DNA from 4 places in the Acinetobacter sp. V116_7 genome. Region 3 is predicted to be linked to each of the others. Evidence: predicted binding sites of a transcription regulator. Region 3 holds the regulator's gene; each other region holds the start of a gene.
What was found. The regulator PhoB, encoded in region 3, activates phosphate uptake and scavenging genes when phosphate is short. The targets are predictions, from matches to a motif close to TGTCATNAANCTGTCATAA.
Positions count from the first base shown of each region.

Region 1 (2,212 bases), on a different contig from region 3:
TACGGTATTCTTTCACAAGTTTTTCTTGTGACTGATCCATTTTTGGTAATGCATTTGCTTTATCCAAACGCTTAAACGAAGTGGTACTTAAATACATGTCATTACGAATTTCGCTAATTGCAGCTTCTGGAATATCTTTTAAGTTGCTATAGCTAGAAACACGCTCACCCAAGTGGTCAGTCATGCTTGCCAATGCAGGCACTACTTCTGGAGTTTGCTGTTTAGTTTGAATGTATTTAGTCAGAATAACACGTGCTTTTTCATCAGTTAATTCTGGCTGATTTTGATTCAAAAATACGGCAGTTTGAGAAGAAAGCTGATGGAATGATTGAACTTGTTGTGTATCAAGGTTTTTATTTAATGAATAAGCCAACGGCACCAGACCAACCAAAATCAGCATGATGAGACCCATACCTTTTTGACCGTCATTAGAACCATGTGCAAAACTTACACCTGTACAGGTAAAGATTAAAATTGCACGAATGATTGCTGGTGGTGGTTTATTACCTTCTGGCGGCTGGAATAATTCTAATTGGCGTTTAAAAACAGTTTTAACCAACAAGAATACAATCGCTGCAAAAGCAAAACCAATTAAAGGCGAAAATAATAAGGCCTTACCGACTTTAATCACCTGATCCATATCAACACCGCTGGTCGTTACGCCAGTCGATGCACTCAACAGATGGTTCATAATGCCCACACCCAAGATTGAACCAATCAAAGTATGAGAACTAGAAGCAGGAATACCCAAGAACCAAGTACCTAAGTTCCAGAGAATTGCAGCAATTAGAAGCGCAAAAACCATTGCGAAACCTGCACCGCTACCCATGTTCATAATCAGTTCAACAGGCAACAATGCAATAATGCCGTAAGCGACTGCGCCGCTTGCAACCATTACCCCAAGAAAATTACAAAAACCTGCCCACATGACTGCAACTGGTGCAGGTAAAGCATTGGTGTAAATTACTGTTGCTACTGCATTTGCAGTATCGTGGAAGCCATTTACAAACTCAAAGCCTAAAGCAATCAAGAGTGCAGTAGATAAAAGGATAACCGAATAAAGACTCAAAGGTGGTACATGTGCTAAATCAGCACTCACCTGAAATCCAATATAAATAAGTGTTGCAACAATAATCGTCAGAAACACCGGCATAAAAAACTTGGGTGTCGGGACATGTACATTCGTCGATTTGACTTGCAGGTTTGCCGCAAGTTTTGAATCCGAAACAGGGGGTAGATTAGAATTCATGCAGACGGTAAGAGGATAAAAAAATCCTCTGTATTCTTAAATTAAATTATGACAATTATATGACAAAGCGGCGCCTGATGAAGTCAATTTTTCATATTTTGACCTCATTTGATGCACCTTTCCTCTATGAAATTTATTTTTTTATTAAAATACAATAATTTAAATCAATTTATATCTTCCTTATTTATGACTATTTTTAAAGCAAAAATATATAAAAAATTACCCGAATGCTTGTTTTTTAAACAGCATAATTGTCATAAAACGGAATATTGGCGATGAAATATTTCAATATCATGATCATTTTATGAATATTTGATGAAAAAACAGTCTCTATTTGTCATAAAAGCCTTTTTTTAATGAATCTATTACAAGTGAATGGTGGGTCGTTATAGCTCATCAATTGCGCAACTATTCTGTTACAATAGCGCCGCATTTTTAAATTTGTAAAATATCGGGGTTTTCTATGTCTACGCTTGCCACCCTAAAAGCGCTTCTTGCCAAACGCATTCTGATTATTGATGGTGCGATGGGTACCATGATTCAACGCCATAAATTAGAAGAAGCCGACTACCGTGGTGAGCGTTTTGCCGATTGGGCACATGACCTAAAAGGTAATAATGACCTTCTTGTGCTAACTCAACCCGAAATCATTCAAGGTATTCATGAAGCTTATCTTGATGCAGGCGCAGACATTATTGAAACCAACAGCTTTAACGGTACGCGTGTTTCAATGTCTGACTACCACATGGAAGATCTTGTTCCAGAGATTAACCGTGAAGCAGCACGTTTAGCTAAAGCAGCTTGTGAAAAGTATTCGACTCCAGATAAACCGCGTTTTGTAGCAGGTGTACTCGGTCCAACATCGCGTACCTGTTCAATTTCGCCTAATGTAAATGACCCTGCCTTTCGTAACATCACTTTTGATGAGCTAAAAGAAAACTATATTGAGGCAACTCATGCGCT
Region 1 covers NZ_JBWZIF010000027.1:182,801-185,012, reverse strand. Annotated here, with positions in the region: gene AC1PJP_RS13450 (inorganic phosphate transporter) at 1-1,249, opposite strand, end outside; gene metH (methionine synthase) at 1,713-2,212, shown strand, end outside.
Region 1: the regulator PhoB is predicted to act here: its motif matches at 1,296-1,314, upstream of AC1PJP_RS13450 (inorganic phosphate transporter).

Region 2 (2,212 bases), on a different contig from region 3:
CTGCTCTTTTGTTAAAACAACACCATTTGGCCATTTACCAATTTCTACTGCTGTTTTTAAACGCTCTACAATTTCAGGGTTTAAAATAGATAGCATTTGTTCAATATTCATGATTCATCTCTTTGGAAAGATTCAAAATCTTGGTTCCAACCAAGTTTGGTACGGCAGGCCATATAAAAATCATAACCTGGTGGATGCAATAAACTTAGTTTAAATGGATGTTTGCGGATGTGTAAACTATCTCCAACATTGAGCGATATGCTATGTTGACCATCTGCACTCACCATCGGTAATACCCGATTTTCGCGAATAACAATCTTAATTTCGCTTTGTCCACCGACTACGATAGGACGTGATGACAATGTATGCGGATGCATTGGAACTAATGCAATAGCGTCCATACTTGGGTGTAAAATTGGTCCACCACCTGACAATGCATAAGCCGTTGATCCAGTTGGAGTCGAAACAATTAAACCGTCACTATGCTGGCGATAAACATATTGGCCATCAATGTTGAGTTCAAAGTCAATCATGTGGACCGACTTACCCGAATGCAAAACGACATCATTTAAAGCAATGGCATCATAAATGACTTCGCCATTTGTTCGTACTTCCATTTCAAGCAAGAAACGACGATCAAGTTGGAAATGCCCTTGAAGTACTTGGTCAAGCTTGAAAATGGCTTCTGAAGGTTTGATATCAGTTAAAAAACCTAACCGCCCGCGGTTGATACCAATAACAGGCGTGTTGTAACGAACTAAAGCTCTTGCTGCATGCAGTAAAGAACCGTCCCCGCCAACTACAATAACTAAATCAGCAACTTCACCTAATAAATGACGGCTTACTACCTGTGCATGATCATAAGGCACTAATTCAGCAGTTTCCTGATCAAAAATGGGGTTTAAACCTAGGTTCAATAAATGATCATGAATTAAACATAGTGTTTCTACAACTGATGATTTATCTGGTCGACCGATTAACCCGACGTTTCTGAAGGACTTATGTGAAATTTGCACGAATGAGTAAGCTCCGCTGCGATACTTGCCTATAATAACATTAACCTGATTAATTTAAAAAAACATAACTACAAGATGCTGTAAAATTCAATCTAAGTTTTCCAATTATTCACAGTTTTATCATTGCAAATTGATGACAAGCTATCGCATCATTACAGGCATTGTTAGGGTTTTATCTCATTTTTATGAAGTTTGAACGTGGTATCGGTTTCTTTGCACTAATCTTTTCCATTTTGGTCATTGGTGCTTTTATTGCTCTTAGTATCTATCTGATTCGTTTAGATAATATTATCCGTGAAAAATTTGAAGGACAACGGTGGGATATTCCTGCCAAAGTGTTTGCACGACCTCTGGAAATTTATAACAACGCACCTATTTCCCAAGCAAATTTCACTCAAGAATTGAAGCTACTGGGTTACAAAACTTCAAGTAATTATGACAAGTCTGGAAGTTATGTTGCTCAAGGCAGCAACATGTATATTCACACACGTGGTTTTGACTACGGCGACAGTGTTGAACCTGAACAAGTCTTAGAGTTAAGTTTTGCAAATGATCAAGTTGTTGAAGTTCGAAGTACTAAACCCTCTTCAACTGGCGTTGCACGCTTAGAACCGTTACTCATTGGAGGAATTTATCCTCAACACAATGAAGACCGCGTACTCATTAAACTGAATAATGTCCCTAAACCACTCATTGAAGCTTTAATTTCTACAGAAGACCGCAATTTTTATCATCATCATGGTATTTCAATTCGCGGTACGGCTCGTGCACTAGTGAGTAATATCACGGGTGGAAAGCGTCAAGGTGGCTCAACCCTGACTCAACAATTAGTTAAAAACTTCTATCTCACACCTGAGCGCACACTAAAACGTAAAGTTAATGAAGCTTTAATGGCTTTACTGATCGAACTACATTACAGCAAAGATGAAATTTTAGAAGCCTATTTAAATGAAGTAAATCTTGGCCAAAACGGTAGCTACTCAATTAATGGCTATGGTTTGGCTTCACAATTTTATTTTGGTTTACCATTACGTGAACTTAGCGTTGCACAACAAGCTTATCTAGTAGGTTTGGTACAAGGCCCTTCTTTATATAATCCTTGGAAAAACCCTGAAGGTGCAAAAAAACGTCGCGACACTGTGTTAAATAACATGCGTGTGATGGGTTATTTAACTCAAGCCGAATATGAAGATGAA
Region 2 covers NZ_JBWZIF010000014.1:44,720-46,931, forward strand. Annotated here, with positions in the region: gene AC1PJP_RS04810 (YeaC family protein) at 1-111, opposite strand, end outside; gene AC1PJP_RS04815 (NAD(+) kinase) at 108-1,016, opposite strand; gene mrcB (penicillin-binding protein 1B) at 1,202-2,212, shown strand, end outside.
Region 2: the regulator PhoB is predicted to act here: its motif matches at 1,137-1,155, upstream of AC1PJP_RS04815 (NAD(+) kinase).

Region 3 (2,212 bases):
TCAAGAAACACTTGCGCAATTTGATCGCATGATTCAAGCCTTTGTTATGCTGACCATGCCGCAAATTCAACACCATGAAAATGAGCTCTCTTTAATCGCAACTGGCTTAAATGGATATGTCACTCAAATTGCGATTCGATGGGTCATGGGAGGGTTTGAACAGTCGCTTGAACAGGTTTTAACCGCATGCCGTATCGTTTTCTTATCTTTATTAGCGCAAGTTTCAAAATAATATTAAAGTTTTTTGACAGCCATAAATGTGCAAAATGAGTTAAGCGATTCAAGTGATAACCTATTGAATGATTTTAAGAAAATTAAAGTCTTCATGTCACAATTTGGTCATACCTTTGCCTTAGTTTTGTCACAAATTATTGCTAAATTTAATTTTATAGACTTTTCTGCAATGAAATTGTCATAATTAATCTTTGTAATAAGCCTGTCATAACTACAAAACGGTTCACCGTTAAATCTATAGGATATTGCGCTGTGAAAGATGACTATATTTTAATTGTCGATGATGAGCTTCCTATTCGCGAAATGATCCATACTTCTTTGGACATGGCAGGCTTTCAGTGTTTACAGGCAGAAGATGCCAAACAAGCTCATCAAATTATCGTCGACCAACGTCCGGCGCTTATCTTGCTTGATTGGATGTTACCTGGAGGCGTAAGTGGTGTCGATTTATGTCGCCGCTTAAAACGAGATGAAAACCTAGCAGAAATTCCAGTCATTATGTTGACTGCCCGCGGAGAAGAAGACCACAAAGTACAAGGTCTTGACGCAGGTGCAGATGACTACATGACTAAGCCTTTTTCAACACGTGAACTGGTTTCACGTATTAAGGCAGTTCTGCGTCGTGCTAATGCATTAAGTGGCGAAAAAACCATTGATGCCAATGGCTTAATTCTTGATCCTGTAAGCCAGCGTGTTAGCTTTGGCAACAGCATTTTAGATATGGGTCCAACTGAATATCGCTTACTTGCATTTTTTATGACCCATCCAGAGCGTGCATATACACGTGCCCAGTTGCTCGATCAGGTGTGGGGCGGTAATGTATATATCGAAGACCGCACTATCGATGTGCACATTCGCCGTTTGCGTAAAGTTTTAGAACCTTTTGGTGTAGACCGATTTGTTCAGACTGTGCGTGGAACTGGCTACCGTTTCTCAACACGTGCAGATTTAGCCGCAGGTTAACCAAGATTTATGTATGAACCCTACCCCGTCCCCGAACAGGTACGTGAACAAAAACTTTCCCGCTACAGTAGTTTATGGACGTTTGCCAAACAAGATTTACGGCTCTTATTATTTTTTCTAATTATTGCCGGTTTAGTCGGTTTAGGCGTTGGGTATTTCTGGAGCTGTATTTTTATCGCCTTCGTGGTGTTTTTTGCACTCCAGTTGCGTTCTTTATATCTGGTCAATGACTGGATTGCGAATAAACCTTATGACGTTCCTCCAAATCTTAATGGGATTTGGGGGGCATTATTATTTAATGTTTACCGTGCTCAGCGCCAAGAACGAATTGTTCAGGCGGAAATGGTCGGTTTAATTGATCGAGCTCAGTCATCTTTGGTTGCACTTGCTGAAGCCGTTGTTTTAATTGATGACCAACATCAAATCGAATGGTGGAACCCTGCTGCTGAACGTTTGTTAGGGATCAGCCCACTTGACCGTGGTCGTAACTTATTAACGATTTTACGTCAGCCGACCTTTATTGAATATTTTAACAATATTGATCAGGCACCCGACGGGATTAAGCTTCATTCAAATTTTGATGATGACCGCTATGTACAGGTTAAACTCACAAGATTTGGTGGAGAAAGTCGTTTATTGGTGGCTTACGACGTTACGCGTATGCACAACCTTGAACAAATGCGTAAAGACTTCGTCGATAATATTTCTCATGAACTTCGTACACCATTAACTGTACTGAGTGGTTATATCGAGACCTTTACCGATCAAGAAGATATTAGTCCGCGCTGGAAACGTGCCTTTGATCAGATGCAGTCACAAACCAAGCGTATGAATGCTTTGGTGAATGACTTACTGCTGTTATCGAATTTAGAAAATAATAAGAAAATTGCAAAGAATCAGATTATTGAAATGCCGAGTTTAATGAGTCAACTCTTTGATGATGCTCAGGCCTACAATGCCGATTATGGACATACGCTCAATTTACACATTGATAGCCACTGTGACCTAATTGGTT
Region 3 covers NZ_JBWZIF010000012.1:182,317-184,528, forward strand. Annotated here, with positions in the region: gene AC1PJP_RS03485 (TetR/AcrR family transcriptional regulator) at 1-232, shown strand, start outside; gene phoB (phosphate regulon transcriptional regulator PhoB) at 487-1,197, shown strand; gene phoR (phosphate regulon sensor histidine kinase PhoR) at 1,207-2,212, shown strand, end outside.

Region 4 (2,212 bases), on a different contig from region 3:
TAATATTTTACAGCTTAAAAGAAAAAGCCCATTTCCGTCTAAATTAAAATGGGCCCAGTGAATTCCACTTAATCCTAAAAACACAAACTGTGATAATTATCACGTTTTGTGTTTTTGATAATGTCATTGCTAATCCCCTTTTTCATTGACCTAATTTCAAACTTCATTTGTCTATTTAGCAAATGGAATAGGCTATAAGATCTCATCTTTTGCTAAAATTTTTTATATCTGATCACCTTAATCTTAGGCATATTTTTATATCGCCAATAAAAGTTAAAAGTGAATTTAAAAGAATCAAATTCTAAAAAAATATATATAATTTCTCTTAAGTTTATGTTTTTATTTGATTTTTATAAATTATTGATATCTAAAGTTTTTATTTGTTTTATGAACAAATTATCACCCAAAATGACATTTGAGTAATTAATAATCATTGAAATATTGGTAATAAACCTTATATTGAGTACAGGTTCATACCTTTAACTGAGGAAACGCTCATGAATAAATTTATGGTTGCAGTCTTTACTGGCATGGTGAGCATGGCTGGTTTAAGCGTTCAAGCTGCAACGCCTGAGCAAGAATGTCAGAAATTGCAAGACGACTATAATTTGATTTATGCATCAAAAGGCTTTTGTTTTAAAGATCCTGATGCTAAAGAAAAATATGGTAATGAAAACTGTCATACGACAAAACCAAAGTTTTCTGACAAAGAGCAACAACGTCTTGATGCTATTAAAGAGCGTCAGAAAGAATTGAAATGTAAATAATTTTAAAGGACTAATACATGGCATATGATGATCAAAATATCTTCGCAAAAATTTTACGTGGAGAACTTCCAGCGATAAAAATCTATGAAGATGATCAAGTTCTAGCTTTTATGGATATTATGCCTCAAGCCGATGGTCATACATTAGTTATTCCAAAAACACCAGCTGTAACGCTGCTTGATTTACCCCCAGAAGCAGCCGCATATACCATCCAAATTGTTCAGAAAATTGCGAAAGCAATGGAAAAAGCCTTCAATTTAGAAGGTATTGTTTTGATGCAACTTTCTGGAGCAGCGGCTGGACAAACTGTTCCACATGTTCATTTTCACCTTATTCCTACAAATGTGCATCAACTAGGAAGACATGCTGTAGAGTTAGGCGATCAAGAAAAAATTAAAGCTTTAGCTGAGAAAATTAAAGCAGCTCTTTGATTTTTAATATATTAAAGCGGAGTTTTGACTCCGCTTTTTTTCGTCTAAAAAATATAAAAACCTAAAATAATTAATTTATTTCTAAATTTTAATCGTCATAAAACTGTCATTTATTTTTCACGCCCCTGTCACAAAGTTTGCCGATACTGCTTAGCAAGTTGGTGAGCTTTTGTAACTTTTTGTACATAAGTCAACTACAAAATAAATAGTTAACTAGGCATACGCCATTTTTAAATACCTTTTGGAGAAATCTCAATGAAGAAATTGCTACTCGCTGCCGCAGTTGCAACTTTGAGCATAAACGCGGTGCAAGCAGCGCCAACTTTGTATGGCAAACTAAATGTTTCTATTAACCAAGTTGATAATAAAAATTTCGATGGTAAAAGTGATGTTACCGAAGTTAACTCAAACTCTTCTCGCATTGGGGTAAAAGGCGAAGAGAAATTAACTGACAAGTTATCTGCTGTTTATTTAGCTGAATGGGCAATTTCTACTGATGGTTCAGGTTCTGATAGTGACCTTAGCGCTCGTAACCGTTTCATCGGTTTAAAAACTGAAGGTGTTGGTACTTTAAAAGTAGGTAAATACGACTCTTACTTTAAAACTGCTGCTGGTGGTAACCAAGACATCTTTAATGACGATACACGTTTAGATATTACCAATATCATGTACGGTGAAAACCGCTTAGATAACGTAGTTGGTTTTGAATTAGACCCTAAATTATTAGCTGGTTTAACTTTCAACATCATGGCTCAAACTGGTGAAAGCACCTCTGACAGCAAACAAGGTGAAACTGGTAAAGACAGCAAGAATGACAGCTTTGACTCTGTGTCTACTGCGCTTGGTTATGAAAACAAAGATCTTGGTTTAGCAGTAGCTGCCGCTGGTGACTTTGGTATTAAAGGTAAATATGCTGCTTACGGTTTGAAAGATGTTTATACAGATGCTTACCGTGTAACTGGTTCTTATGACATCGCAAAATCAGGTTTTGTGGTAGGTGCTTTATGGCAACAT
Region 4 covers NZ_JBWZIF010000028.1:464,188-466,399, forward strand. Annotated here, with positions in the region: gene AC1PJP_RS16145 (YARHG domain-containing protein) at 498-767, shown strand; gene AC1PJP_RS16150 (HIT family protein) at 785-1,198, shown strand; gene AC1PJP_RS16155 (porin) at 1,454-2,212, shown strand, end outside.
Region 4: the regulator PhoB is predicted to act here: its motif matches at 1,292-1,310, upstream of AC1PJP_RS16155 (porin).